One region of the Streptomyces sp. NPDC001407 genome, then DNA from elsewhere that is predicted to be linked to it. Evidence: riboswitches for the same ligand, from Rfam matches in the RefSeq annotation. Region 1 holds a riboswitch; each other region holds the start of a gene.
The links. A riboswitch is a leader RNA that binds a small molecule or an ion and turns the genes downstream of it on or off. The one in region 1 is predicted to bind cobalamin.

Region 1 (7,275 bases):
GACGCCGAGGTCGTCGACCGGGCCTTCGCCGGCGCGGACGCCGTCTTCTGGCTCGTCCCGCCGGCGCCACCGCAAGCACCGAGCCTGAACGCCGCGTACTCCGGGTTCACCCGCGCCGCCGCGAAGGCGTTCACGGTCCACGGTGTGGGCCACGTCGTCGGCGTCTCGGCGCTCGGCCGCGGCACGCCCTTCGCCGGCCGCGCCGGACACGTCACGGCGTCGCTGGCCATGGACGATCTCATCGCGGCCACCGGCGTGGCCTACCGGGCGCTCGCGAGCCCGACGTTCATGGACAACCTTTTGAGGCAGGTCGCGACGATCCGCGATGACGGTGTGTTCACCGGCACCTTCACCGCCGACCGCAAAGCACCGACGGCCGCCACCCGGGACATCGCCGCGGCCGCCGCGGGTCTGCTGCTCGACCGCTCCTGGACGGGGACGGGCGAGGTCCCGGTGCTGGGCCCCGAGGACCTCTCGGCGAACGACATCGCGCGCATCATGTCCGACGTGCTCGGCCGCCCGGTCCGCTACGAGCGGCAATCTCTTGACGACGCCCGTGCCGCGCTCACCGGACACGGCGTCGGGGACGCGGTCGCGCAAGGCTACGTCGACATGATGCGCTCCAAGGACGCCGGCCTGGACGACGGCGTACGGCGCACCCCTGGGACCGCGAACCCGACGACGTTCCGCACCTGGTGCGAAGAGGTCCTCAAGCCGGCGGTGCAGGCATGAGCGACAGGACCGCCCTCGTCATCGGGGCATCCCGCACCCTCGGGCTCGGACTCGCCACCGAGTACGCGCACCGCGGCTGGAACGTCATCGGCACCGTGCGGGGCACCAGCCGCACCGGCCTCCACGACCTGGCCGAGGCGTCCGGGGGCCGCGTCACCGTCGAGTCGCTGGACATGACCAAGCCTGAGCAGATCACCGCGTTGCGCGAGCGCCTGACGGAACGCACCCTGGACCTGCTGTTCGTCAACGCCGCCATCACCAGGGGCGACATCCCGATCGCGGACGTCCCCGAGGAGATGTTCACCGAGGTCATGGTCACGAACGCGCTCAGCCCGATGCGCGTGGTCGAGTCCTTCCGCTCACTGGTCGCGCCGACCGGGACCATCGGCGTCATGTCCTCGCGCCAGGGCAGCATCGGTCTGAACACCCGGGGCGGTCAGGATCTCTACCGCGCCAGCAAGTCCGCCCTCAACCAGCTCATGCGCAGCTACGCCGTCCGGTACGCCGACGCCGCCCATACGCTCCTGCTCATCAACCCCGGCCACGTCCGCACCGAACTCGGCGGGCCGGAAGCGCCGTTGACCATCGACCAGTCCATCCCGGGCGTGGTGGACACGATCGACCGTCACAGCGGCGAACCGGGGCTGAAGTTCCTGGACTACCAGGATCAGCCCGTGCCCTGGTAACGGCCGGCTGGAGCAGCATTTCCGATCAGAAGGACCGCATCGGGGGGGCAGCGGGGGTCGTGCTTGAAGCCCGCTGCCCCGCGATCCGGTCGGATCTTCTCGGGGAGTGCGGCCGGCCCGGTCAGGAAGCCGTGGTGGACAAGCCGCCCCGGACCTCACGGGCCGCTGCCACCAGGTTCTCCAGCGCGGCACGGACCTCGGGCCAGCCGCGGGTCTTCAGGCCGCAGTCGGGGTTGACCCACAGCCGCTCGGCCGGAATGGCCTCGAGCCCCTTGCGCAGCAGCGCCATCACCTCCCGCGCGCCGGGGACCCGCGGGGAGTGGATGTCGTAGACGCCGGGTCCGACCTCGCGGGGGTATCCGGCTCCGGCGAGTTCACCGGCGACCTGCATGTGGGAGCGGGCCGCCTCCAGGCTGATGACGTCCGCGTCGAGGTCGTCGATGGCCCGGAGGATGTCGCCGAACTCGGCGTAGCACATGTGGGTGTGGATCTGGGTGTCGGGCCGGACGCCGGCGGTGGTGAGGCGGAATGCCTCGGTGGCCCAGGTGAGGTACGCGGCGCGGCCGGCGGCCCGCAGCGGCAGCGTCTCGCGCAGGGCGGGCTCGTCCACCTGGATCACTGAACTCCCGGCGGCCTGGAGGTCGTTCACCTCGTCGCGCAGGGCGAGGGCGACCTGCCGGGCGGTGTCGGCGAGCGGCTGGTCGTCGCGGACGAAGGACCAGGCGAGCATGGTGACGGGCCCGGTGAGCATGCCCTTGACGGGGCGGTCGGACAGCGACTGGGCGTAGGACGTCCAGCGTACGGTCATCGGGCCGGGCCGGGAGATGTCACCGGCGAGAACCGGCGGGCGGACGTAGCGGGTGCCGTAGGACTGGACCCAGCCGTGCCGGGTGGCGAGGTAGCCGGTGAGCTGCTCGGCGAAGTATTGCACCATGTCGTTGCGTTCGGGCTCGCCGTGGACCAGGACGTCGATCCCGGCCTTCTCCTGGAAGGAGACGACCTCGCGGATCTCGGCCTCGATCCGCTGCTCGTAGGCGGCCGCGCCGATGCGCCCGGCGCGCAGGTCCGCGCGGGCGGTGCGGAGTTCGCCGGTCTGCGGGAACGAGCCGATGGTGGTCGTGGGCAGCAGGGGCAGCCGCAGGTGGGCGCGCTGGGCGCGGGCGCGCTCCGGGTAGGGGCGGGAGCGGCGGCCGTCGGCGTCGGTGACGGCGGCGGCCCGGGCGCGGACGGCGGGATCGTGGGTGAGGGCGGAGCCGGCGCGGGAGGCGAGATCGGCGCGGTTGGCGGCGAGTTCCGCCGCGATCGTGTGGGTGCCCTCCGCCAGCCCGCGCGCCAGGGTGACGGTCTCGGTGGTCTTCTGGCGGGCGAAGGCGAGCCAGCGGGCGATCTGCGGGTCGATGTCGCGCTCGGCGGCGGCGTCGAGCGGGACGTGCAGGAGCGAGCAGGAGGCGGCCACGTCGACCCGGTCGGCGAGGCCGAGGAGCGTGCCCAGAGTGGACAGCGACTTCTCCAAGTCGTTGATCCAGACGTTGCGGCCGTCGACGACGCCCGCGACGAGCCGCTTGCCGGGCAGGCCGCCGGCGGCCGCGAGGTCCTGGAGGTTGGCGGCGGCGGGCCCGGTGAAGTCGAGGGCGAGCCCGTCGACGGGTGCCTTGGCCAGCACCGGCAGGGCCTCGCCCAGCCGGTCGAAGTAGGAGGCGACGAGGAGCTTGGGCCGGTCCGTGAGCGTCCCCAGGTCGCGGTAGGCGCGGGCCGCGGCGTTCAGCTCGGCGGGGGACCGGTCCTGGACGAGGGCGGGCTCGTCGAGCTGGACCCATTCGGCGCCGGCGGCGCGCAGGTCGGCGAGCACTTCCGCGTAGACGGGCAGCAGCCGGTCCAGCAGGGTCAGCGGTTCGAAGCCGGGAGCGACACCGGGGGCGGGCTTGGCGAGCAGGAGGAAGGTGACCGGCCCGACGAGGACAGGGCGCGCGGCCGGCCCGAGGGCGAGCGCCTCGCCCAGCTCGGCGACCTGCTTGGCGGAGTCGGCCGTGAAGACGGTGTCGGGGCCGAGCTCCGGCACCAGGTAGTGGTAGTTGGTGTCGAACCACTTGGTCATCTCCAGCGGGGCCACGTCCTGGGTGCCGCGGGCCATGGCGAAGTAGCCCTCCAGCGGGCCCTCCTCCATGGCGGCGCGGTGCCGGGCGGGGATCGCGCCGACCATGACGCTGGTGTCCAGGACGTGGTCGTAGTACGAGAAGTCGCCGGTCGGCACCTCGCGTATCCCCGCCTCCGCGAGGGCCAGCCAGTTGGCGGCGCGCAACTGCTCGGCGGTCCGCCGGAGTTCGGCCGCGTCCACCTGGCCCTTCCAGTAGCCCTCGACGGCCTTCTTCAGTTCCCGGTGGTGGCCCTGGCGGGGGTAGCCGTACACGGTCGCCCGTGCTGCCGCGGCTGCGGACTTGCTGGTCACGTGACTCTCCTTCGCGAGCTGCTGTCGACCGATCCGGAACGGGACGAGGGCGCGAAGGAGCCGGCACACCGGCCGGACCGTGCCGCTTCCACGACACGCCTGCCCGATGTGTACGCCGACCCGCCCTCGAGGTCACCGGATCTCCGCACGCGTACGTCGCGCACGGGCAGTGGCAGGTCTTCGGACTCGCGGGCACGCCTCGTGGGACACGAGGTTCCTACTGGCCGTCGCTTCCCGGGTCCGTCCGGACCCAGTGCGTATGACGGCGGTCGTTCCCGCTCACCGCTGCGGGGCAGTCCCGGATTCCCACCGGGTTCCCTCTTGCGACGCGCCTGCCTGGCGAGCAGGGCGAACCAGCTGCACCGCTCACCCTATTCACAGACTTGATCCCCGAACAACCCCTCTGGCATATCGTCAGTGTTGCCTTCGGCGCCATCCATTGCAACGCTTCGTTGCATTCGAGCCCAGCGTCATTGCTCCAATTTCACGCCGTTCACCTGGACATACACCTTCTTGTCGATTGACCGCACCATGAACGCAACGTAGCTTTCGACCTACACCGAACACGTCATATCGCGAGACGAGGAAATGGTCATGGATGAATCCGTCCACACCGTCGCGACGCTCCCGACGGCACGTCAGCCCGGCTGCCCCTTCGACCCGCCGGCAGAGCTGATCGACGCCCGCCGGCAGAGCCCCATCAGCCGCTGCACGCACCCCGGGGGAAGGCCCGGCTGGCTGGTCACCGGATACGACCTGGTCAGATCGGTGCTGGCCGACCCGCGGTTCAGCTCACGCAAAGAGCTCATGAACATGGGCGACTTCGAAATCCCTCCGGCACCGCCCGGCGAGTTCCTCCTCATGGACGAGCCCCAGCACGGGCGTTACCGGAAACCGCTGATGGGCAAGTTCACCGTACGGCGGATGCGACTGCTCACCGAGCGCATCGAGCGGATCACCGCCGACTGCCTTGACGCCATGGAGAAAGCCGGCCCGCCGGTGGACCTGGTGACCGCGTTCGCCAAGCCCATCCCCACCATCGTGATCTGCGAACTGCTGGGGGTGCCGTACGAGGACCGGGGCTCCTTCCAGGAGCAGATCGACACGTTCATGGGCGGGGAGACAAGCGATGAGGCACTGATAGCGGCCTACACCGCGACCCAGGAGTACCTCGCGGGGCTGGTGGCCGCCAAGCGCGCCGACCCCACCGACGACGTCCTCAGTGAACTCACCGACAGCGACCTGACCGACGAGGAGCTCAAGGGGATCAGCCTGATCCTGCTGGCGGCCGGGTTCGACACCACCGCGAACATGCTGGCGCTCGGCACCTTCGCGCTGCTGCGGCACCCGGACCAACTGGCCGCGCTGCGCGCCGATCCCGCGCTCACCGACCAGGCCGTGGAGGAGCTGCTGCGGTATCTGAGCGTCGCCAAGACATTCTGGAGGACGGCGCTGGAGGACGTCGAGCTGGACGGCCGGACCATCAAGGCCGGCACGACGCTCGTCCTGTCGTACAGCACCGCGAACCGCGATCCCGAGCGCTTCGCCGACCCCCACGTGCTCGATCTCCAGCGGGAGTACAGCGGGCACCTGGCCTTCGGCCACGGCATCCACCAGTGCCTGGGCCAGCAACTGGCCCGCGTCGAGATGCGGGTCGCGTTCCCCGCGCTGCTCCACCGCTTCCCCACGCTGCGCCTGGCCGTACCGGCTGACGAGGTCGCCCTGCGCCCGGAGACCGCGGACATCTACGGTGTGAAGAGCCTCCCGGTGGCCTGGGACGTATGACCCGGACCGGGCCGGACACCGAGGACGCCACCGGCCCCCGCCCGTGACCGCTCCCGAGAAGACGCGTCTCAGCCGAAGAAGTCGGGGAAGCCCGGCTCGGTGGACCGGGTGTCGGGTATCAGGGCGGCCAGAATGGCCGCGGACTCGGCGGCCTGGTCGACGGCGCGGGGCAGCATGACCTTCTCGTACGCGGCGACGGCGTCGTCGATGCCGGGCTGGTCGACGATGGCCTGGGCGAGTTCGGCGCCGTCGAGCATGGCGAGGTTGGCGCCGATACCGGCAGGAGGCATCAGATGCGCGGCGTCGCCGAGCAGGGTGAGGCCGGGGACGCGGTTCCAGGTGTGCGGGACCGGCAGGGCGAAGACGGGCCAGTCGGTGAAGGCGCCGTCGTTGTCACGCATCAGGTCGAGCAAGCTCTCGTCGAAGCCTTCGTACATGCCCAGCAGATGGGCGCGCACGGCTTCGGTGTCGGCCAGGTCGATGCCCTCGTGCCAGTCGAGCGGGCCGCGGAAGGCGATGTAGACGCGGATGTGGGAGTCGGCGTTACGCTGGGCCACCAGGCTCAGGCCGCCGGCCTTGGCCCACATCATGCCCTGGCCGACGCGTTCGGCGATGGCGGGGAATCGGCGGTCGACGTCGTCGAAATGGGCCTCGACGAACATGACGCCGCTGTAGGCGGGCTGGGCATCCGAAAGTGCGCGGCGCACCCGCGACCAGGCGCCGTCCGCACCGACGACCAGGTCGAATTCCTCGGCCGCGCCGCTGGTGAATTCCAGGCGGACGGTGCCGTCGGGCAGCGGGACCACCTTCTCGACCGCGTGGTCCCAGCGCACGGTGCCCGGGGTGAGGGAGTCGAGCAGGAGAGTACGCAGCTGCCCTCGGTCGATCTCCGGGGCACCGGTGTCGCCCGGCTCGGGTCGCCTGTGCCGCAGCAGGGTGGCCGACCGGTCCATGAGGCGCAGTTCCTGGCCCTCGGGCCGGGAGAGCGCGAGGAACTGGTCGAGGAGCCCGGCCGCGCGCAAGCCCACCTGCCCGGTGTCGTCACGTATGTCGAGGGTGCCTCCCTGAGAGCGGGAGTCGGGGATGACCTCGCGCTCGAAGACGGTGACAGGCACGCCGTGCCGCTGGAGGACGCGGGCGCAGACGAGACCGCCGGGGCCTCCGCCGACGACGGCGATACGAGGGGTGGTGGACATGGAGTCACTCCGATCGGAAGAGGCAGGTTGCTCATGAGGAGCACTTGCTCCACCCACGTTCGCAACCTCCACCGACATACCGCCGACAGATCCCCGTCATCACCGACAGACTTCCGACGCCCTCGGAGCGCCGCTCGTGGCGGTCGAACCGAGGATTTCCGCCGCGGTCTTCGAATGGCGCGGGCCGGAACTCATATCCCGCTTCCGCGCCTCCATCACGTGTTCCACGCCGCGTCACGTTGGTACGAGAGGATGATTTTTCACTTACCGGCCCGCGCACGCACACACCGCCGCCGTCGGCGGGCACACCACTCCCCCACCGACGGCCCCGTGACCGGCTCCATGGCCAAAAACGCTGGTTGCAGCGGTGATCGGACGTCAGCAGCGGGCAGCACGAGGCGTCGTGCGAGACCTGGCGAGCCCTCAGATC
Region 2 (7,275 bases), on a different contig from region 1:
CTCCTCGTTGCTCAGATCGGAATCACGCTGGATCCAGGACCAGCCCTCGCCCATCTTGTGCCAGTCCACCGTGCCGCCCTCGCCGGAGGCGCCGAGGACGCGCAGCGCGTTCTCCTCGCCGACCTTCCACTTCGCGGACTTCACGAACTGGAAAACACCGACCGGCCACCCCTGGTTCCAGGCGCGCAGCGCCAGCCCGAACGCGGCCGTCGACTTGCCCTTGCCGATGCCCGTGTGGACGAAGACCAGCGGCCGGTTGCGGCGCTGGCGCGTGGTGAGACCGTCGTCCGGCACGACGGTCGGCTGTCCCTGCGGCATTAAGCGGCCCTCCTGGAGCTTGTGTTCCTCACGGTACGTACGAGCGCGGAGACGCTGTCCGCGCGCAGTTCCTCGAGCGTGACCACCGGGCCCCGCAGCTCACGGCCCAGCTCGCCCGCCAGCCCGAGCCGCACCGGGCCCGTCTCGCAGTCCACGACCACCGACGCCGTGCCCTCGCCCGCCAGCAGCCGCGCGGCCCGCGCCGCCCGCGCCAGCGGCTCGGGGCCGCCCGTCGCCCGGCCGTCCGTCACCACGACCAGCAGCGGCCGCCGCGACGGGTCGCGCAGCCGCTCCACCCGCAGCACCTCGTGCGCCTGGAGCAACCCCGCCGCCAGCGGCGTACGGCCACCGGTCGGCAGCCGCTCCAGCCGGGCCGCGCCCACGTCCACCGACGACGTCGGCGGCAGCGCCACCTCGGCGCCCGCACCCCGGAAGGTGATCATCCCGATCTTGTCCCGGCGCTGGTACGCGTCCAGCAGCAGCGACAGCACCGCGCCCTTGACCGCGCCCATCCGCTTGCGGGCCGCCATCGAACCGGACGCGTCCACGACGAACAGCACGAGATTGCCCTCGCGCCCCTCGCGCACCGCCTCCCGCAGATCGTCACGGCGCACGACCAGCCCCGGCCCGCCGCGCCCGCGCGCCCGCTGGTGCGGCGCCGCCGCCCGTACGGTCGCCGCCAGGTGCAGCTTCGCCAGCGCGCCCCGCGGGCGCCGGGCCCCCGTCGTCCGGCCGTGCGCGGTACGCGCCCGCGAACGCCGCCCGTCCGCGCCCTCGCCCAGGCCCGGCACGTCGAACTTGCGCGCACGGAACGGGTCCGAGGCGGCCACCGCCGGGGCGTCACCGCCCTCCGAAGGACGTGACTGCCCGTCGGCCGCGCCCTGCTCACCGTGCGCCTCGGAGGGTGAACTCTCCTGCCGCGCCGGGGCGTTCTCCGGCGAATCGCCCTGTGCCGGGACGTCCGGGGTGCCGGGCCCGTCGTTGTCCCGCGGCGGCTCGCCGCCCTCGGGACCGTCGTCGCCGGGGCCGCCGTCCGGGCCCTCCGGCTCCGGGTCGGGCTCGGGCTCCGGCTCGTCGTCCTCGAACTGCCGCAGGATCTCGTCGAGTTTGTCCTCGTCGAGGCCGGGGGCGTCGAAAGGCGCACGGCGCCGCCGGTGGGGGAGGGCCAGCAGGGCCGCCTGCCGGACGTCCTCGGTGAGCACGTCCGTACGCCCCGCCCACGCGGCCAGCGCGGTGGCGGTCCGCGCGGTCACGATGTCCGCGCGCATGCCGTCCACCTCGAACCCGGCGCACACGGCGGCGATGCGGCGCAGTGCCCCGTCACCGAGCCGTACCGCCGGCAGCAGCGCCCGCGCGGCGGCGATCCGCTCCCGCAGCGCGTCCTCCTCGGCGGCCCACTTGGCGGCGAAGGCGGCCGGGTCCTCGTCGTAGGCGAGCCGACGGCGTACGACCTCCACCCGCTCGTCCGGCTCGCGCGACGCCGCGACCTCGACGGTCAGGCCGAAGCGGTCGAGCAACTGCGGCCGCAGCTCGCCCTCCTCGGGGTTCATGGTGCCGACGAGGAGGAAGCGGCTGGCGTGGCGGACGGAGACGCCTTCGCGCTCGACGGACGAGGAGCCGGTCGCGGCCGCGTCGAGGAGGCTGTCCACGAGGTGGTCACCCAAAAGATTGACCTCGTCGACGTAGAGCACCCCCCGGTGCGCGGCCGCCAGCAGGCCCGGCTCGAAGGCCTTGACGCCCTCGCCCAGCGCGCGCTCGATGTCGAGGGCGCCGACGAGCCGGTCCTCCGAGGCACCCACCGGCAGCTCGGCCATGCGCGCGGGGCGCGGGGCGTGCGGGGCGCCGTCCTCGTGCGGACCGTCCGGGCAGGCGGGGTCCGGGGACGCCGGGTCGCACGAGAACCGGCAGCCGGTGACGGCCTCGACCTCGGGCAGCAGCGCGGCCAGGCTTCGGACGGCAGTCGTCTTGGCCGTGCCCTTCTCGCCCCGTACGAGCACTCCGCCGATGGCGGGTGAGAGGGCGTTGAGCAACAGGCCCAGCCGCATGTCGTCCATGCCGACGATCGCGGTGAACGGATAGGTGGCCGAGGCCATCAGGTGTTACCCCCTTCGAGGGAATCGATCCCACCGGGCACGCCGGTGGCCGCCGGGGTCTCGCCGGCACTGTCACCGCGACGGTCCGGGCTCTGTTCTCTGCGCGCAGGCGGAAGCGGTGCCCCCGGCGGTATGAACCGCATCCCGCGGGGAACCCCGTCCTCGATCAGCCGCAGCAGCGCGTCCGTGTCCGCGTGCTGCTCTATGAGGTCGCCGAGCCGGTCCAGCTGCTCCTCGCGCAGCGCCGCGAACGACGTGTCCGGTGCCGGTACGAACGACCGGCCCGCCGCCTCGGCGACCCGTCGCAGGAACGCCCGCCGGAAACCGTCGCTCTCCAGCGAGCCGTGCCAGTGCGTGCCCCACACGGATCCCGACCGGCACCCGTCCAGGAACGCCTCTTCTCCGCCCAGCACTTCGGCGACACCGTGGTGGATCTCGTAGCCCTCCACCCGCTCGCCGAGCGCCTCGCCGACCGGCCGGGCCAGCGTCTTCTCCAGGGCGAACCGCACCCGGACCGGCAGCAGGCCCAGGCCCTCGACGGTGCCCGCCTTCGACTCGACCTCGTCCTCGATGCGCTCGCCCAGCAGCTGGTAGCCGCCGCAGATGCCCAGCACCGGCCGGCCCTCCGCCGCGCGCCGCGCGAGCGCGTCCGCGAGCCCGCGCTCGCGCAGCCAGGCGAGCGCCCGCACGGTGCCGCGGGTGCCCGGCACGACGACCAGATCCGCGTCGAGGAGCTCCTCCGGGCGGTCCACGAACCGTACGACGACGCCCGGTTCGGCGGCGAGCGCGTCGACGTCGGTGAAGTTCGACATCAGCGGCACCGCGCACACCGCGACGCGCAGCACGTCCGCGCCGTGCGGCGGGGCCACCACCGACTCCCGGACGGCGCCGCGCATCGACACCCGCAGACCGTCCTCCTCGTCGATGCCCAGGCCGTGGGCGAACGGCAGCACGCCGACCGTGGGCCGCCCGGTGAGGTCCCGCAGCATCTCCAGGCCGGGCTCCAGCAGCGTCACGTCACCCCGGAACTTGTTGACCAGATAGCCCGCTATGTGCGCCTGGTCCTCGCGGGACAGCAGCGCCGTCGTACCGAAGAACGACGCGAACACCCCGCCCCGGTCGATGTCACCGACCACGACGACCGGCAGCCGCGCCGCACGGGCTATGCCCATGTTGACGATGTCCGTGCGCCGCAGATTGATCTCGGCGGGGCTGCCCGCGCCCTCGCAGATCACCGCGTCATGGGTGCGCCGCAGCTCCTCCAGGCACGCGGTCACCGTGCCGAACAACTGCTCCTGACGCCCCGAATGCCGTGTCTCCCCGGGGGACGACCCCCCGGACCCCCCGAAATACCCACGGGCGCTGAGCTCGCCCACAGGCTTGCCCATCAGCACCACCTGACTGCTGCGGTCGCCACCGGGCTTGAGCAGCACGGGATTCATCAGGGCCGACGGCTCGACCCGGGCCGCGGCCGCCTGCATGGCCTGCGCGCGGCCGATCTCCGCGCCCTCGCGGGTCACGAAGGAGTTGAGCGACATGTTCTGCGCCTTGAACGGCGCGACCTTGACGCCCTTGCGGACCAGCCACCGGCAGATCCCGGCGGTCACCACGCTCTTGCCCGCGTCCGAGGTCGTCCCGGCCACGAGCAGGCCCCCGCCCAGCGGGCCCGAAGGCCCGCCCTTGTCCGCTGTCACCGGCTCCTCCTCGTAAGACGATCTGGGGAAAGGCTGCCCGCCGCACGGCCCCGGGAGACGGCGGCCCGCACCCCGATCGCGACGCCCAGCGCCAGCAGCGACACCCGCCGGGAGAGGCGCACGGCGCGCTCGATGTCGGCGGTCTCCACGGGCCGGTTCTCCGCGCCCAGGACGGGGCGGTGCTCGACGCGGCCCTTGTAGGCGAGGGTGCCGCCGAGCCGGACGCCGAGCGCCCCGGCGAACGCGGCCTCCACCGGGCCCGCGTTGGGGCTCGGGTGCCGGGACGCGTCGCGCCGGGCCACCCGCCAGGCACCCCGAGGGTCGGGGCCGGCGAGCACGGCGAGGGTCGCGGTGAGCCGGGCGCCGGGCCAGCCGACGACGTCGTCGAGCCGGGCCGCGGCCCAGCCGAAGCGCCGGTAGCGGGGCGACTTGTGGCCGACCATCGCGTCCAGGGTGTTGACGGCCCGGAAGCCGGCCAGCCCCGGAACGCCGCCCAGCGCACCCCAGACGAGGGCGCCGACGACGGCGTCGGAGGTGTTCTCGGCCACGGACTCCACGACGGCGCGGGCCATTTGCGGGCCGTCCAGCGCCTCGGGGTCGCGCCCGCACAGATGGGGCAGCCGCTCCCGGGCGACCTCCAGGTCACCGGCGGCGAGCGCGCCCCCGACGGCACGGGCCTCACGGCCCAGCGAGGTGCCGCCCAGCACGGCCCACGTGGTGGCGGCGGTCAGGGCGATCCCGGCGGCGCGGGAGGGGCGTACGGCACGGGCCAGCGCTCCGGCGGCGGCCACGGTGCCGCCCGCGCACAGCAGCGTGTGCAGGGCGCCGTGACCGCGGTGGTCACGCCACAGCCGCTGCTCCACGGCCTGCGCGGCCCGTCCGAAAGCGGCCACGGGATGGCCGCGGCGGGGGTCGCCGAGGGCGCGGTCACCGAGGAAGCCGAGGGCGGCACCGCACGCGAAACCGAGATGATCGGCGCGCATCGGATCAGACCGCCGTCGTGTGGTACCTGGATCCGGGGGAACGGGATGGTCGGCGGCGGCCGGGCATGGCGATGTGTCCTCACTCAGGGTCCGCGCCCTGGCTCGACGTGACCGGCGACCAGAGTCTCCTGGCTCCCGGATCGACGCCGCCCCCGGCCTTCCGGCCTCGCGGCCGTGGCGGTAGTGCTTGGGGGAACGCTCCCCGGTGACAGTGGCGGGACCGCGCCGGACTCACACCGGCTTCCTCTGCTGTCGCCGTTTGGCCCCGGAAGTCCACCATGGGGTATGAACGGGCGTCAACTTCCGGCCTGGTGGGTGGGCTGGGCTTGGGGGTGCGCTGATCTGGGTGCGGTGCGTGGGCGCCTGCGGCGCTCGTCCTCAAACGCCGGACGGGCTGATGGTGCTGGTTACGGTCAGCACCATCAGCCCGTCCGGCGTTTGAGGACAACACGCGAAACGTGTTGCGGGGTCTGGGGCGAAGCCCCAGTTTCGGGAAGGGGCGGGGCTGGGGAACAAAACCCACCCCCACCTACCCCACGATCAAAAAGATCCCGTACCCCACAGCCGCCGCGCACAGCGCAAAGCACGCATACGCCCCGGACCGCGCCAGAACCCCCGGAGCCGCGCTGCCCGCAGGGCGCGACGTTCCGACGATCCCCAGCGTGAAGACGCCGACCAATCCGACGGTCACCACGAGGCTGACGCCGAAGACCTGCCCAAGAGCTGCCCAGTCGATGTGCATGGTGTGGATTCCTTAGCTCGCCGCGGCGGCGGGAGTGCGCCCGGCTTCGGGGGAGACGGTGACCACGGGGCCGACCGGCGGCGGGGCGACGGCCTGGAGCGCGGCGGTGACCACACCGGCCGGCTCGGCCGCTTCCGGCTGGTCCTCGTTGACGCTGTCGTGGGTGACGGGCTTGCGGCGGGAAGCGGCGTAGATCGCGCCGGACACCATCAGGCCGAGTACCGCGACCGTGGCGACGCCCCAGTCGCCCTGGTCGGCGAGGAACGCGGCGCCACCGGCGACGATGCCCGCGGCCGGCAGCGTCAGGCACCAGGCGACGGCCATCCGGCCCGCGGTCGACCAGCGGACCACGCCGCCCTTGCGGCCGAGGCCGGAGCCCATGATCGAGCCGGAGCAGACCTGGGTGGTGGAGAGCGCGAAGCCGATGTGCGAGGAGGCGAGGATCACGGTCGCGGCGCCGGTCTGGGCGGCGAAGCCCTGCGGCGGCTGGATGTCGGTGAGGCCCTTGCCGAGCGTACGGATGATGCGCCAGCCGCCCAGGTACGTACCGAGCGCGATGGCCAGGCCCGCGGAGACGATGACCCACAGCGGCGGGTCGGAGTGCGGGGCGACGACGCCGCCGGTGACCAGCGCGAGGGTGATGACACCCATCGTCTTCTGCGCGTCGTTGGTGCCGTGGGCGAGGGAGACCAGGGCGGCCGAGGCGATCTGCCCGGCGCGGTAGCCCTTGGCGGTCTCCTTCTCGTCGCGGCCCTTGGCGAGCCGGTAGGTGAGCCGCGTGGCGACCATGGCGGCGATGCCGGCCACGACGGGCGCCGCGACCGCCGGGATGAGGACCTTCATGACGACCTTGTCGGCGTTCACCGCGTCGAAGCCGACGGACACGATGGTCGCGCCGATCAGGCCGCCGAAGAGGGCGTGCGAGGAGCTGGAGGGCAGTCCGGCCAGCCACGTCAGCAGGTTCCAGACGATCGCGCCGATCAGGCCCGCGAAGATCACTTCGGGTCTGATCCCGGCGCTCTCGTCGATGATGCCCCCGGAGATGGTCTTGGCGACCTCGACGGAAAGGAACGCGCCGACAAGGTTGAGAACGGCCGACATCGCCACTGCCACCTTGGGCTTGAGTGCCCCGGTGGAGATGGTGGTGGCCATGGCGTTGGCCGTGTCGTGGAAGCCGTTCGTAAAGTCGAACACCAAGGCCGTGACGATCACGATCCCGATGAGAAGCGTGATGTGTTCCATTCACCCAGGCAATCAGCTCGATGGTCAGTACAGCGGTGACCGTAAGGACCCTGGGTGAACGGAAGGTGAACTGGGTCGGACCGAGTGGTGACGCGAACCGGAGGCGGATGGCGATGCGGATATCGAACACAGCGCAGAGTGACAACGGCGACACGGGCGACGACATAGGCCGGGCCTGGGCCGAGGTGGTGGCCACCGCCCGC
Region 3 (7,275 bases), on a different contig from region 1:
ACGTGGACACCGCCGAGGACGCCGCCCAGGTGGCAGCCGCGGCACCGCACGGACTCTTCGCCGCGGCAGTCGCGGCCGGGGCCGCCCGGTGACCGTCGGCGAACTGACCCCACGCCGGAGCACCGGCGCCTGGAGCTCCGACCCCTACGCCGACGCCGTCCACGTCGGCCGCGGCCCGCTCTTCCTGCGCCGCGCGGACGGCTGGCTGCTGCCCCTCGAAGTGGAGCGCTGGTGCGGCGACGCGGACCCCGCCGACATGACCGTGCTCGACCGCTGCGAGGGCGAGGTCATCGACATCGGCTGCGGCCCCGGCCGCCTCGTCGCCGCCCTGGCCGCGCTCGGCCGCCCGGCCCTGGGCGTGGACGTGAGCCCGGCGGCCGTCGCCCGCACCCGCCGCGCGGGAGGCACGGCGCTGTGCCGGTCGGTCTTCAACCCCCTGCCGGGCGAGGGGCGTTGGGGCACGGCGCTGCTCGTCGACGGGAACATCGGGATCGGCGGCGACCCCCGCGCGCTCCTGGCGCGCGTCGCCGCCATCACCGCGCCACGCGGGCTCCTCCTCGTCGAGGCCGCGGCGGCGGACGTCGACGAGCGGGTGCGGGTGCGGGTGGACGACGGCCGGGGGCGGCTGGGGCCGGCGTTCCCCTGGGCGCGGGTGGGGACGACCGCGCTGCTGCGGCACGCGGACGCCGCGGGGTGGCGAGTGGCGGACCGCTGGGAGTCGGCGGGCCGGTGGTTCGCCGCGCTGCGGCTCTGACGCTGGGGCGAGGAGAGAAGGACGACGGGAAAGGGCGGGCGGGAAACCGCCCGCGTCAGCCGCCCTGGTGGTGGGCGATCACTTCTTCCAGGGACCCCTGGGGGACCTCGCCGGTGGGCGTCAGCTTGTCGACCGCCTGCGGAATCACCCGCGCCAGCTCGTCCGCCGCTTCCTCCGGTGTGACGCCCGCCTTCTGCGCGACGTGGTCGAGCGCCTGGTAGGGCAGGGCCTGCGCCACTTCCGGGCCGCTGACCGGCTCGTTGGGCCCGGTGCCCACCCAGGAGCCGGTCTTCGCGCCGAGCCCGCCCTCCTGGAGCTGCTGCAACAGGCCGGAGAGCGACTCCCCTCCCCCGCTGCCGAGCGCACCGAGCAAAGAGCCCAGCAGAGAGCCTTCCTTGCTGCCGCCGAGCAGCCCGCCGAGCAGGGTTCCCAGGTCGTTGTCCGCCATGTCTGCCGCCTTTCCTGGAAGCGCACCGATATGCCATCCATCTATCCCGGGACGGCGGATCCGGCCCGGGATGGCGGGATGTTCACCCGTACGCAGCCATGGTCACACGCGCTGCGGCGCCCGCGCGAACTCCGTCATCCCCTCCGCGAAACCCACCGCCGCGCGCCAGCCCAGCTCCTCGCGCAGGCGCCGCGAGGACGCGGTGATGTGACGGACGTCGCCGAGCCGGTACTCGCCCGTGACGACGGGAGCCGGTCCGCCGTGCGCGGAAGCCAGGGCGGCGGCCATCTCCCCGATGGTGTGCGGGGTGTCGCTGCCGCAGTTGTACGCGCGCAGGGTGCCCGCCGGGCGGCCGGCGAGGTGTTCCAGGGCCAGGACGTTCGCCGCGGCCACGTCGCGTACGTGCACGAAGTCCCGGCGCTGGCGGCCGTCCTCGAAGACGCGGGGGCCCTCGCCGCGGGCGAGCGAGGAGCGGAAGAAGGAGGCGACGCCCGCGTACGGGGTGTCGCGGGGCATCCCCGGGCCGTAGACGTTGTGGTAGCGCAGGGAGACGGCCGTGCCGCCGGTGGCGCGGGCCCAGGCGGCGGCCAGGTGTTCCTGGGCGAGCTTGGTCGTCGCGTAGACGTTGCGGGGGTCGACGGGGGCGTCCTCGTCGACCAGGCCCGGCGTCAGTTCCCGCTCGCAGCGCGGGCAGCGCGGTTCGTAGCGCCCGGCGTCGAGGTCCGCGGCCGCCCGCGGGCCGGGGCGCACCACGCCGTGCCGGGGGCAGGCGTAGCGTCCCTCGCCGTAGACGACCATGGAGCCGGCGAGGACCAGGCGGCGCACGCCCGCTGCGGCCATCTCCGCGAGGAGGACGGCCGTGCCGAGGTCGTTGCAGCCCACATAGGCGGGAGCGTCGGCGAAGTCCTTGCCGAGGCCGACCATCGCGGCCTGGTGGCAGACGGCGTCGATGCCGCGCAGGGCACCGGCCACGGCCGCGCGGTCGCGGAGGTCGGCATCGGTCCACTCGACGCCGGCGGGCCGGGGCGGTGTCTCGGGGTGGGCCGCGGGCAGCAGCGCGTCGAGGACGACGGGCCGGTGGCCGCGGGCGGTGAGTGCGGTGACGATGTGCGAGCCGATGAAGCCCGCGCCTCCGGTGACGAGTACGCGCATGGACCCGACGTTAGAGGCGCGGGCGGCGGGGCGCCCGTACCGGCGCCGCCCCGTCACCGGTCCGTAAGAACCTCGCCGGCCGTCAGGCCGCCTCGCTGGAGGCCGTCGCCGCGCGCGCCGCCCAGCGCTGCTCGACCTTGCCGAACCGCCAGTAGGCGAGCGCCGCCGCCCAGACCACCACGAAGAGGCCGACGATGACGAAGCCGACGTTGTCGAGGTTGAGGCCGGAGATCCAGCCGGTGACCGCGTCGTTCATGTCGAGCTTGTCGTGCAGCACGGTGACCAGCTCGATGGTGCCGATGAGGAAGGCGACGGCGATCGAGAGGCCGGTGATGGTGAGGTTGTAGTAGACCTTGCGGACGGGGTTGGAGAACGCCCACTGGTAGGCGAAGTTCATGAACGTGCCGTCGAGGGTGTCGAAGAGGCTCATCCCGGCGGCGAACAGCAGCGGCAGGCACAGGATCGCGTACCAGGGCAGCCCGGCGGCCGCGCCGCTGCCCGCCATCACCATGAGGGTGACCTCGGTGGCGGTGTCGAAGCCGAGGCCGAAGAGGAAGCCCAGGGGGTACATCTGGCCGGGGCGGGTGATGGAGCGGGTGAAGCGGCCGAGGATGCGGTTCATGAAGCCGCGCGAGTCCAGGTGCTGCTCCAGCTCGGCCTCGTCGTAGCGGCCCTCGCGCATGGCGCGGAAGATGCGCAGGATGCCCGCGAGGGCGACGAGGTTGAGGGCGGCGATGAGGTAGAGGAAGCCGCCGGAGACCGACGTGCCGACGACACCGAGGGTCTGGTGGGTGGTGGAGTCCTCGTCCATCAGCTTCCCGGCGATCTGGGTGCCGCCCGCCACCAGCGCGGCCATGACGACGACCACGCTGGAGTGGCCGAGGGCGAACCAGAAGCCGACCGAGACCGGGCGCTTGCCGTCGGCCATCAGCTTGCGGGTGGTGTTGTCGATGGCGGCGATGTGGTCGGCGTCGAAGGCGTGCCGCATGCCGAGGGTGTAGGCGGTGACGCCGAGTCCGACGCCGTAGACCTTGGAGTCCACGGTGTAGTGGTCGGGGACGACGAGCAGATAGAGCACGCCGAAGGCGACGACGTGCAGGGCGGCTATGACGCCCAGGAGTCCGGCGGTGCGCACGGTGTCCTGGCGGCGCCAGCGGAATGCGGACGGGCCGCCGGTGGCGGGCGCGGCGGGGGTTTCGGTGGGCAGGGTCATCTTGCGGGTCACGCTCCAGCACCTCGTGGATCTTCTCGTGAGATGCCGTGGCCGGTCTCCTGGCTTACGGGTTCGCTCGCGCCCGTCCCTGCCTTCCCGGCAGCAGGCTGCGGCCAGTGGCTCCGCGCACCCCGAGGGCGCGCGGAACGGGACGGTAACTCCCCGATCACAGTGGCGAGGGCCGCTCCGGAGTGGGACCACGAGGGTCCGTCACCGGTCTTCCCGAACACCACGGCCGGGCCACTTTAGCGCTCTGACCGGCGCGAGTGGCAAAGAAGTGGCAGTTGCCATAGTCGGGCAGGAGCGCTCTCCGGGCATGCGCGGGCGCCCGCCGTTCCGGAGCGCCGATGCTGGACGCGCCCCGCGAGCCGGTGCTACTACCAGTGCAGTTGACGGGTCACCCCATCCGGCACGAGAGAGGGCACGCCCATGGCGGACACCGGGCAGGAACCGGAGCGACGGGTCGGATTCGTACGCCGGATCGGGCTGTTCCAGGCCACCACCATCAACATGAGCCAGATGTGCGGCATCGGGCCCTTCGTCACCATCCCCCTGATGGTGACGGCGTTCGGCGGCCCGCAGGCGGTGATCGGGTTCGTCGCGGGCGCGCTGCTGGCGCTCGCCGACGGGCTGATCTGGGCGGAGCTGGGTGCCTCGCTGCCGGGGGCGGGCGGCAGTTACGTCTATCTGCGGCAGGCGTTCCAGTACCGCAGCGGCAAGCTGATGCCGTTCCTTTTCGTGTGGACGGCCATGCTGTTCATCCCGCTGGGCATGTCGACGGGGATCATCGGCTTCGTGCAGTACCTCGGCTATCTGTGGCCGGGCATGGGGCAGACGGCCGGGGACCTCGTGGGGCTCGCGGTCATCGCGCTCATCGTCGTGGCGCTGTGGCGGCGGGTGGAGAACATCGCGCGGCTCACCGTGGTGCTGTGGGCGGTGATGATCGCCTCGGTCGTCCTCGTCATCCTCGCGGCGTTCACCCACTTCAGCCCCCACCGGGCCTTCACCTATCCCGCCCACGCCTTCGAGCTGACGACCAATCACTTCTGGATCGGCTTCGCGGCGGGCCTGACCATCGGCATCTACGACTACCTCGGCTACAACACCGCCGCCTACATGGGCGCCGAGATCAAGAACCCGGGACGGACGCTGCCGCGCGCGATCGTCTACTCCATCCTCGGCATCATGGCGATCTATCTGCTGCTCCAGATCGGCACACTGGGGGTCGTCGACTGGAAGCAGATGCTCGACGAGAACTCCACGGCACACTCCTCCGTGGCCTCCGCCGTCCTGGAGACGGCCTGGGGCAAGGGCCCGGCCCGGACGGTCACGGTGCTGATCCTGATCACGGCCGTCGCCTCCGTCCTCACCGGTCTCCTCGGCGGCTCCCGCGTGCCCTACGACGCAGCGCGGGACAAGGTCTTCTTCCGCTCCTTCGGCAGCCTGCACCCCCGCCACCACTTCCCGGTGCTGGGCCTGGCGTCGATGGGCGTCATCACCTGCGTCGGCTTCCTGATCGGCCGTCATACGGACCTGACCACGCTGATCCAGCTGCTGACCACCGTGATGGTGATCGTCCAGGCGCTGGCCCAGGTGGTGGCGGTGTCGGTGCTGCGCCGCCGGCAGCCGGGGCTGCGCCGCCCGTACCGCATGTGGCTCTATCCGCTGCCGAGCCTGGTGGCGCTCGTGGGCTGGCTGGTGATCTACGGCTACGCGGACAAGAACTCCCCCGGCCGGCACCCCATCGAGTGGTCGCTCGCCTGGGTCGCCGCGGGCTGTGTGGCGTTCGCGCTCTGGGCGCGCGTCGAGAAGGTGTGGCCGTTCGGCCCGCGCGAGATCTCGGAGGAGTACCTGCACGCCCCCGACCCCGACGCGGGCGCCGATCCCGACGGCTCCACGGGCCCGGAACCGGGCCCCGACGCGGGCCCGGGACCGGACGCGGGGCCCGGCGCCGACACCGATCCCAGGGCACCCGAACCGGTCTGACGTCGCCTCATGCGCGAGGAGCCGAGCGGCCCGGCCACCGGTGGCCGGGCCGCTCGGTGATAGAAATTGCATCCATGCCCGTGACCCCCTCACCCTCCGCGCCCGCGTCCTCCTCACCGCACGCCCCGGCCGCGGCACCGCGCAGACTGCTCTGGCACCGCCTCATATTCGGGCTGTGGTTCCGGCCGGTCGAAGTGCTCGACGAGGCCCGGGACCGCAGCGTCTGGGGAGCGGCGACGTTCCTGTGCCTGCTCGCCGGGCTGCTGGGGACGCTGGGCAGGGGCGACTTCCAGGCGCAGTGGCGGGTCAGTCCCACGCTCGCGATGGAGGCGGTGGCCATCGCCGACGGCGTGCTGCTCCTCGCCAGCCTGCTGCTGGGCGTCGTCACGCACGCGATCGCCCGCAGGCTCGGCGGCAACGGCAGGTTCGGCCCGACGGTCACCCTGTTCGTGGTGATCTTCTGGGCGACGGACCTGCCCCGGCTCGCCCTCCACGCCTGGCTGCCGGGCGGGTCGTATCCCGTACGGGCGGCGGCCTGGATCACCGCGGGCTTCGGCTACGCCTTCTCCGCGCTGCTGATCCGGGGCCAGCACCACCTGCCGACGCACAAGGCGGCCGCGGCGGTGAGCATCCAGATGCTGGCGGCGGTCGCGCTGCTGAAGTTCCCGGCCGGCGGCTGAGGTCCGGCCCCGTGACGGCCGTCGCGCACGGAGCGGATCCGCGGTGGAAGTCGACGGCCCGCCCGGTGCGACGGGGGATGCACACCGGGCGGGCTCACGCACAGTTCTACCTCATCAAGGATGGGTCATGCATCAAAAACCTGTTCGGCTTTTTCTATGACCATTGCACGGGGAGCGAAATCAAGCCACGCGCCCGCACCGAGGGCCGCCACCTGAGCTCCGCACGCGGAACGCCGAGCTCCAGGGAGGGGAACCGCTCCAGCAGCGCTGCCAGCGCCGTTTCCGTCTCCATCCTGGCCAGCGGCGCTCCCAGGCAGTAGTGGATGCCGTGCCCCAGCGCCAGGTGCCCGGAACGATCACGGTTCGGATCCAGCCGTTCCGGATCTGTGAAGTGACGAGGATCACGATTGGCGGCGGCGACGGCGAGCAGCACGGTCTCGCCCGCGGGCACCGTGACCCCGCCGATCTCGATGTCTTCCAGCGGGAATCGCCGGATGGACAGCGGCGCGGGCCCGTCCCAGCGGCTGAACTCCTCGACCGCCGCGCCGAGTCCGGCCGGATCCGATCGCAAGGATTCCATCAAGGCCGGGTGGTCCAGCAGGGCGAGGACGGAGTTGGCGATGAGGTGAACGGTGTTCTCATAGCCGGCGAAGAGGATGAGGAAGGCGAGCGAGGTGAGCTCGTCCTCGGAGAGCCGGTCGCCCCCGTCCTCGTCGTCCCGGACCGCGATCAGGTCCGAGAGCAGGTCGTCGCCGGGTTCGGCGCGCTTGCTCGCGATCAGTGCGGTGAAGAAGCGCACGAGGTTCCCGACGGCCTCCTTCATCAGGTGCGGCCGCGCGGGGTCCGGCGCGATCATCGCGTCGGTCCAGGCACGGAAGTCCAGCCGGTCCTCCTTGCGCACACCCAGCAGGTCGCAGATGACGATGATGGGCAGCGGTCCGGCGTAGGCGGCGAGCAGGTCGGCGCGCCCGTCGGCCTCGACGGCGCCCAGGAGTTCGTCGGCGACCCGGCGCACCGGCTCGCGGAGCTTTTCCACGCGGCC
Region 4 (7,275 bases), on a different contig from region 1:
AAGGGCCCGTCGGTCACGGTCGGCTTCCCGTCGGAGAACGCGACCCGCGCGCCCTCGGAGGATGCCTTCAGGCCATCGGCCGCGAGCAGTGCACCGGCCTTGACCAGCTGTTCGTTGTACTTCCCCATCTCGGCGACCATCTCCTTGGTCGGCAGTGCGCCGGCCTCGGACTCCTCGGTCGCCTTGACGATCATCATGAAGCGTGCCATCGCGCGTCTCCTGTCCAGGTGCGGGGCGGGACGCCGGACGGGGGTTTCCGCCCGGCCGTTCCCGGCCCTTCACCTATACGTCGAACGACAGACGCGCGGATCGACACGCCACACGAAGATTTTTTAGAACTGGTCTTAGAACTCGTCGTCGAAGGAGACCGAGCCCTCGACCGCCACCTGGTACGCGGACGCGCGGCGCTCGAAGAAGTTGGTCAGCTCCTGGACGTTCTGCAGCTCCATGAAGGAGAACGGGTTCTCCGAGCCGTAGACCGGGGCGAAGCCGAGGCGCTGGAGGCGCTGGTCGGCGACGCACTGGAGGTACTCGCGCATGGACTCCGTGTTCATGCCCGGCAGGCCCTCGCCGCACAGGTCGCGGCCGAACTGCAGCTCCGCCTCGACGGCCTCCTTCAGCATGTCGGTGACCTGCTGCTGGAGCTCGTCGTCGAAGAGGTCGGGCTCCTCCTGGCGGACCGTGTCCACGACCTCGAACGCGAAGTTCATGTGCATGGTCTCGTCACGGAACACCCAGTTGGTGCCGGTGGCCAGGCCGTGCAGCAGACCGCGCGAGCGGAACCAGTAGACGTACGCGAAGGCGCCGTAGAAGAACAGCCCCTCGATGCACGCCGCGAAGCAGATCAGGTTGAGCAGGAAGCGACGGCGGTCGGCCTTCGTCTCCAGCCGCTCCAGCTTCTCGACCTCGTTGATCCACTTGAAGCAGAACTGGGCCTTCTCGCGGATGGACGGGATGTTCTCCACCGCGTCGAAGGCGGCGGCACGGTCCTCCGGGTCGGGGAGGTAGGTGTCCAGCAGCGTCAGATAGAACTGGACGTGCACGGCCTCCTCGAAGAGCTGCCGCGAGAGGTACAGCCGCGCCTCGGGGGAGTTGATGTGCTTGTACAGCGTCAGCACGAGGTTGTTCGCCACGATCGAGTCACCGGTCGCGAAGAACGCGACCAGGCGGCCGATCATGTGCTGCTCACCCGGGGACAGCTTGGCGAGGTCGGCGACGTCCGAGTGGAGGTCGACCTCCTCGACGGTCCAGGTGTTCTTGATGGCGTCGCGGTAGCGGTCGTAGAAGTCCGGGTACCGCATCGGCCGCAGGGTGAGCTCGAAGCCGGGGTCGAGCAGGTTCTTCTCGGTGGAGCTCATTACTGGCAGGCCTCGCAGGACTCGGGGTTCTCAAGGGAGCAGGCGACGGCGTCCGCGTCCGGGGTGGCCTGCTGTACGGGAATGGTGGCGGCGGCACCGGCGGAGCGCGCGATCCGGGTGGCCGGGCGCGAGCGCAGGTAGTACGTCGTCTTGATGCCCTGCTTCCAGGCGTACGCGTACATCGAGCTGAGCTTGCCGATGGTGGGCGACGCCATGAAGAGGTTCAGCGACTGGCTCTGGTCCAGGTACGGCGTACGGGCCGCGGCCATGTCGATCAGGAAGCGCTGCGGGATCTCCCAGGCGGTGCGGTAGAGGTCGCGCACCTCCTTGGGGATCCACTGCATGTCCTGGATCGAGCCGTTGGCGTCGGTCATCGCGTCACGCGTGGTGCGGTCCCACACGCCGAGCTTCTTCAGGTCCTCCACCAGATAGGTGTTGACCTGGAGGAACTCACCGCTGAGCGTCTCGCGCTTGAAGAGGTTGGAGACCTGCGGCTCGATGCACTCGTACACGCCCGCGATGGACGCGATGGTGGCCGTCGGCGCGATCGCCAGCAGCAGCGAGTTGCGCATGCCGACCTCGGCGATGCGGGCGCGCAGCGCCGCCCAGCGGTCGGCCCAGCGCTGCTCGGCGTTCGGGTAGTGGTCCGGGTGCAGCACGCCGCGGGCGGTGCGGGTCGCGGACCAGGCCGGGTGCGGGCCGTGCCGCTCGGCGAGGTCGGCGGACGCCTCGTAGGCCGCGAGCATGATGCGCTCGGAGATCCGGGTGGACAGCTCCTTCGCCTCGGGGGAGTCGAAGGGCAGGCGGAGCCGGAAGAAGACGTCCTGGAGACCCATCAGGCCCAGGCCCACCGGGCGCCAGCGGCTGTTGGAGTTGCCGGCCTGCTCGGTCGGGTAGAAGTTGATGTCCACGACGCGGTCGAGGAACGTCACGGCCGTACGGACCGTACGGTCGAGCTTCTCCCAGTCCATCACCTCTCCCCCATCGCCGATGTCCCTGCCCAGGTGCTGCGCCAGGTTGACCGAGCCGAGGTTGCAGACAGCCGTCTCGCCGTCGTCCGTGACCTCGAGGATCTCGGTGCAGAGGTTCGAGGAGTGGACGACCTTGCCGGGCTCGGCCGTCTGGTTCGCGGTGCGGTTGGACGCGTCCTTGAAGGTCATCCAGCCGTTGCCGGTCTGCGCGAGGGTGCGCATCATCCGGGAGTACAGCACGCGCGCCGGGATCTGCTTGACGGCCTTGCCCTCAGCCTCGGCCTTGCGGTACGCGGCGTCGAACTCGTCGCCCCACAGGTCGACCAGCTCGGGCGTGTCGGCCGGGGAGAACAGCGACCAGTCGGCGTCCGCCTCGACGCGGCGCATGAACTCGTCCGGGATCCAGTGCGCGGTGTTGAGGTTGTGCGTGCGGCGGGCCTCTTCACCGGTGTTGTCGCGGAGCTCCAGGAACTCCTCGATGTCCGCGTGCCAGGTCTCCAGATAGACGCAGGCCGCGCCCTTGCGCCGGCCGCCCTGGTTGACCGCCGCCACGGAGGCGTCGAGCGTGCGCAGGAACGGCACGATGCCGTTGGAGTGCCCGTTGGTGCCCCGGATCAGCGAGCCGCGCGAGCGGATGCGGCTGTAGGACAGGCCGATGCCGCCGGCGTGCTTCGACAGGCGCGCCACCTGGTGGTAGCGGTCGTAGATCGAGTCCAGCTCGTCCAGCGGCGAGTCCAGCAGATAGCAGGACGACATCTGCGGGTGGCGGGTGCCGGAGTTGAAGAGCGTGGGGGAGGACGGCAGGTACGACAGGGTGCTCGTCAGCCCGTAGAGCTCGGCGACGTCCTCCAGGGCCCGCACCGAGTGGTCCTCGGCCAGACCGCAGGCCACGCGCAGCAGGAAGTGCTGCGGGGTCTCGATGACCTGGCGGGTGATCGGGTGGCGCAGCAGGTAGCGGCTGTGCAGGGTGCGCAGGCCGAAGTAGCCGAAGCGGTCGTCGGCGCCGTCGGCGAGCGCCTTCTCGACGAGCTCGTCGAGGCGCGCGGCGTGGGTCGTGACGAACGCGGCGGTGTCGTCGGCGATCAGGCCCTCGCGGTGGCCGGTCGCGACGGACGCGGAGAAGGAGACGGCGCCCTGTCCGGCGGCCTCCTCGGCGATGGCGAGGGTGAGCAGGCGGGCCGCGAGCCTGGAGTACTCGGGCTCCTCGGCGATCAGGCCGGCGGCGGCCTCGGTGGCCAGGGACCGCAGTTCGGCCTCGTCCGAGCCCGGGTGGCGGCCCCGCAGCGCGGCGGCGGCGACCTTTCCGGGGTCGGTGGCGGGCAGATCGGCGGTGAGGTCGGTCAGGGTGCGCAGCAGCGCGGTCCCGGGGCCGCCGGTCGCTTCCGCGGACGCTGAGACCGGATCGGCGGGCGCGATGGTCACTGAGGCTCTCCCTCGCTCGGCAAGGGGCCGGGCGGGTGGCGCGCGACGGGCGCGTACGGGCATGCCTGAAGCACCAGGGCATGCTCGTAGCGTCCATCGGCCCAACCCGCGAGGCCCGGACGAATACAAAACGCCCGATGCGGGGCCGGAGCGGCTCAGCGGTGGGCGTGCTGTCGGCAGGTACTCGGACTCCTGCATGCGTCATTACGGCATACATGCACCGTTGCGGGACAGTTCCGGATTTCCACCGGATTCCCCTGCGACGACAGCGAGGACGAGCATACATCTAGTGCTGGCCGTCGCATGCACCACCACATCTTGTGTCACGCGGTAATCGGGCGGGTCGGAATGTGCTAACAGGGCCTGCCGGTACGGGGCATGACGGAGGGCCGCCGGCGCCTTGTGCGGCGCGCGACGGCCCTCGGTGACCCGGTGGGGTGGACGGGTGTCCGGCGGGGCGTCTGGGGGTGCCTGGGGGTGTCCGGGGGTGCGCCTGGAGGGGGCCGGGTGGGTGCGGGTGCGTTGCGTCTGCGGCGGGGACGCCCTTCGGGCGCGTCCTCAAACGCCGGACGGGCTGGATCGCACGGACCGTAGTCCGCACCATCCAGCCCGTCCGGCGTTTGAGGACACCGCGCGAAGCGCGGTCAGGGGTCTGGGGCGGCGCCCCAGTTTCGGGAAGGGGCGGGGCTGGGGAAGAAGAAAGCGCCGCCCGCAGGGCGTCAATGAGGTCAATGCCCCCCAGGGGCCCCCGCCGTCGCCGGAGGCAATTCCTCCGCCACCCCCGGATCCCCCACATCCGCCGTGTAATCGGACGCCTTCGTCTCGTCCACCCCGTCCGGGACACCCACCGCCTTGAACACCACCGTGAGCACGACAGCGACAAGCACATTCAGGACGAACGCCGTAAGCCCGATATACCCCTTCTCCCCGATGAACGGAATAAGGTTCGTATTCCCGAAATGATCCTGAGTCGCACTGGGCGTGTCATACGCCCGCCACGTCCCGTACGTCATGCCGACCGCCCACCCCGCCAGCAGACCCCACCGGTGGAACCAGCGGGTGAAGAGCCCGCCGACGAGCGCCGGGACGGTCTGGAGGATCCAGATGCCGCCGAGCAGCTGGAAATTGATCGCGACCGTCTTGTCCATCGTCAGGACGAAGACCAGCGCGCCGACCTTCACCAGCAGCGAGGCGAGCTTGGAGACCTTGGCCTCGTGCTCGGGTGAGGCGTCGGGGCGGATGAAGTCCTTGTAGATGTTCCGGGTGAAGAGATTCGCCGCGGCGATGGACATGATGGCCGCCGGCACCAGCGCGCCGATACCGATCGCCGCGAAGGCGACGCCCGTGAACCAGTCCGGGAACATGTCCTCGAAGAGCTGCGGAATGGCCAGCTGGCCGTTCTTCACCTTGACGCCCGCGGCGATCGCCATGAAGCCGAGCATGGCCAGCAGGCCCAGCATCAGGGAGTAGAGCGGCAGGATCGTGGTGTTGCGGCGGATGACGTTGCGGCTCTTGCTGGAAAGGACCGCGGTCACCGAATGCGGATAGAGGAACAGCGCCATCGCCGAGCCGAGCGCGAGCGTCGCGTACGCCCATTGCGCGTCCGGACCGCTCACCAGTGAGCCGCGCGGTCTGCCCGTCGCCGGATTCTTCTCGGCGAAGGCGTCACCCGCCTTCGCGAAGATGTGCTCGAAACCCCCCAGCCTGATGGGGATGTAGATGATGGCCACGATGATCACGATGTAGATCAGCGCGTCCTTGACGAAGGCGATCAGCGCCGGGGCCCGCAGCCCGGCCGAATACGTATAGGCCGCGAGCACGCCGAAGGCGATGAGCAACGGCAGGTCCTTCATGAACCAGTTGGACCCGCCACCGACCCCGAGAACGTCCAGCACGGCCTGGATTCCGACGAGTTGGAGCGCGATGTACGGCATCGTCGCGAGCAGCCCGGTCAGCGCGAGGGCCAGCGACAGCCCCTTCGAACCGAACCGGCCGCGGACGAAGTCCGAGGAGGTCACATAACCGTGCTTGTGCGCCACCGACCACAGCCGGGGCAGGAAGGTGAACACCAGCGGATAACACAGGATCGTGTAAGGCACCGCGAAGAATCCCGCCGCGCCGCCCGCGTAGATGGCCGCCGGCACGGCGACGAAGGTGTACGCCGTATAGAGGTCGCCGCCCAGCAGGAACCAGGTGATCCAGGTGCCGAACGACCGCCCGCCCAGCCCCCATTCGTCGAGGTTGTCCGCGTTCTCCGCGCGTCGCCAGCGGGAGGCGACGAATCCCATCACCGTGACGACCAGGAAGAAGAAGATGAACACGGCGAGTGCCACGCCGTTCACGCCGTTCTTCACGCGCGCTCACCCGCCTTACGGATCCGCTCGTTCCGCTCGTGTCGGCGCACGAGCATGTAGGCGATGACGGTGAGCGCGGTCGAGATCAGCACCCACAGCATCTGGTACCAGTAGAAGAAGGGGATCCCGATGAACGCGGGCGTGAGCCGCGCGTAGGAATCGACCCAGAGCATCGCGACGAAGGGAATGGCGAGACATACTCCGGCCACGACCATCGGCACCCTCACAACGGGCCCGCGCCCGCGCTCCGGTGGCTCCATCGGTGGTTCTGTCATGACGGCGACTCCCCCCTAGGTGATCACTGCGTGATGCGCAGGAAATCTAGGTCAGCCTCCTGCTGGGCGTCACCCCCTGTCCGCATATCGGTATGGCAACGTCATCCAGCGGGCCTTGCCCGTACGTAGCCCTCCAGCGCGGCCCGAACGGCGCTCATCCCGCGCTCAGTTGCCGCCACCGCCCCGGAGGCGTCGCTTCCGGCTCGCTCCGTCCGGCAGTCACGGCACTCGGTCTCATCGGCGACGGGCCGGATCACGCGACCGCAGCCGCCACCGCAGGAGCGTAGGGGGTTGGGGCGGGGCGCGGGCTCGGGGGCGGACTCGGGCATCTTGCGCGTCAGCCGGTCACGGAGAATCCCGGCGGGGGAGTGCACGCGCTCGGGGGTTCGCCTGCCGGGAGGGGCTCTGCCCCGCTGAAGGGATCAGGCAGTGCTCAGCCCGCCGTCTCCTCCGTCACCCACCCCAGATACGCCGCACCGCCACCCACCACCGGCACGGCGACGACCTCCGGCGTGTCGTAGTCGTGGAGTTCCGCGATGCGGTCGCTCAGCCCGGATACGAGTGACGTCCGCGTCTTGAAGTCGATGCGCCATTCCCGCGCCTGCTCGACCTTGCCCTCCCAGTGGTAGACGGAGGAAACCGGATAGATCTGGGCGCAGGCGGCCAGCCTGGCGTTGATCACCTCGGTGGCCAGGTGGTGGGCCTTGGGCTCGGTGTCGGTCGTCGTGGTCACCACGGCGTGCTCGGGAGTCGTCATGAGGGCGAGCGTAGAGGGCGGCCGCCGGGCCGGTCGGCGGCCGGGGGGCACTCCGCCGGGCGCCGTGACCGGGTGCCTCGGCAATGACGCTGTCACGTCGGCTCGGGTTCGTGGCACGATGAATGATCCACCAGTGCC

Region 2: another riboswitch for cobalamin. It lies ahead of ACFY1P_RS23030 (cobalamin biosynthesis protein); the one in region 1 lies ahead of metE (5-methyltetrahydropteroyltriglutamate--homocysteine S-methyltransferase).
Region 3: another riboswitch for cobalamin. It lies ahead of ACFY1P_RS06305 (HoxN/HupN/NixA family nickel/cobalt transporter); the one in region 1 lies ahead of metE (5-methyltetrahydropteroyltriglutamate--homocysteine S-methyltransferase).
Region 4: another riboswitch for cobalamin. It lies ahead of ACFY1P_RS01785 (ribonucleoside-diphosphate reductase subunit alpha); the one in region 1 lies ahead of metE (5-methyltetrahydropteroyltriglutamate--homocysteine S-methyltransferase).

Annotation. Positions count from the first base shown of each region.
Region 1 covers NZ_JBIAWF010000002.1:143,003-150,277, forward strand. Annotated here, with positions in the region: gene ACFY1P_RS04145 (NAD(P)H-binding protein) at 1-732, shown strand, start outside; gene ACFY1P_RS04150 (SDR family oxidoreductase) at 729-1,418, shown strand; gene metE (5-methyltetrahydropteroyltriglutamate--homocysteine S-methyltransferase) at 1,540-3,864, opposite strand; cobalamin riboswitch at 4,018-4,246, opposite strand; gene ACFY1P_RS04160 (cytochrome P450) at 4,459-5,649, shown strand; gene ACFY1P_RS04165 (FAD-dependent oxidoreductase) at 5,718-6,845, opposite strand.
Region 2 covers NZ_JBIAWF010000017.1:55,356-62,630, reverse strand. Annotated here, with positions in the region: gene cobO (cob(I)yrinic acid a,c-diamide adenosyltransferase) at 1-318, opposite strand, end outside; gene ACFY1P_RS23040 (putative cobaltochelatase) at 318-2,411, opposite strand; gene ACFY1P_RS23035 (cobyric acid synthase) at 2,411-4,072, opposite strand; gene ACFY1P_RS23030 (cobalamin biosynthesis protein) at 4,102-5,088, opposite strand; cobalamin riboswitch at 5,210-5,336, opposite strand; gene ACFY1P_RS23025 (hypothetical protein) at 5,618-5,830, opposite strand; gene ACFY1P_RS23020 (anion permease) at 5,843-7,072, opposite strand; gene ACFY1P_RS23015 (class II aldolase/adducin family protein) at 7,186-7,275, shown strand, end outside.
Region 3 covers NZ_JBIAWF010000003.1:162,421-169,695, forward strand. Annotated here, with positions in the region: gene ACFY1P_RS06285 (DUF2064 domain-containing protein) at 1-92, shown strand, start outside; gene ACFY1P_RS06290 (class I SAM-dependent methyltransferase) at 89-754, shown strand; gene ACFY1P_RS06295 (YidB family protein) at 810-1,298, opposite strand; gene ACFY1P_RS06300 (NAD-dependent epimerase/dehydratase family protein) at 1,305-2,354, opposite strand; gene ACFY1P_RS06305 (HoxN/HupN/NixA family nickel/cobalt transporter) at 2,437-3,579, opposite strand; cobalamin riboswitch at 3,599-3,816, opposite strand; gene ACFY1P_RS06310 (amino acid permease) at 3,997-5,553, shown strand; gene ACFY1P_RS06315 (YIP1 family protein) at 5,628-6,233, shown strand; gene ACFY1P_RS06320 (cytochrome P450) at 6,388-7,275, opposite strand, start outside.
Region 4 covers NZ_JBIAWF010000001.1:392,293-399,567, reverse strand. Annotated here, with positions in the region: gene ACFY1P_RS01795 (YciI family protein) at 1-209, opposite strand, end outside; gene ACFY1P_RS01790 (ribonucleotide-diphosphate reductase subunit beta) at 345-1,358, opposite strand; gene ACFY1P_RS01785 (ribonucleoside-diphosphate reductase subunit alpha) at 1,358-3,751, opposite strand; cobalamin riboswitch at 3,909-4,050, opposite strand; gene mctP (monocarboxylate uptake permease MctP) at 4,480-6,105, opposite strand; gene ACFY1P_RS01775 (DUF3311 domain-containing protein) at 6,102-6,380, opposite strand; gene cutA (divalent-cation tolerance protein CutA) at 6,814-7,137, opposite strand.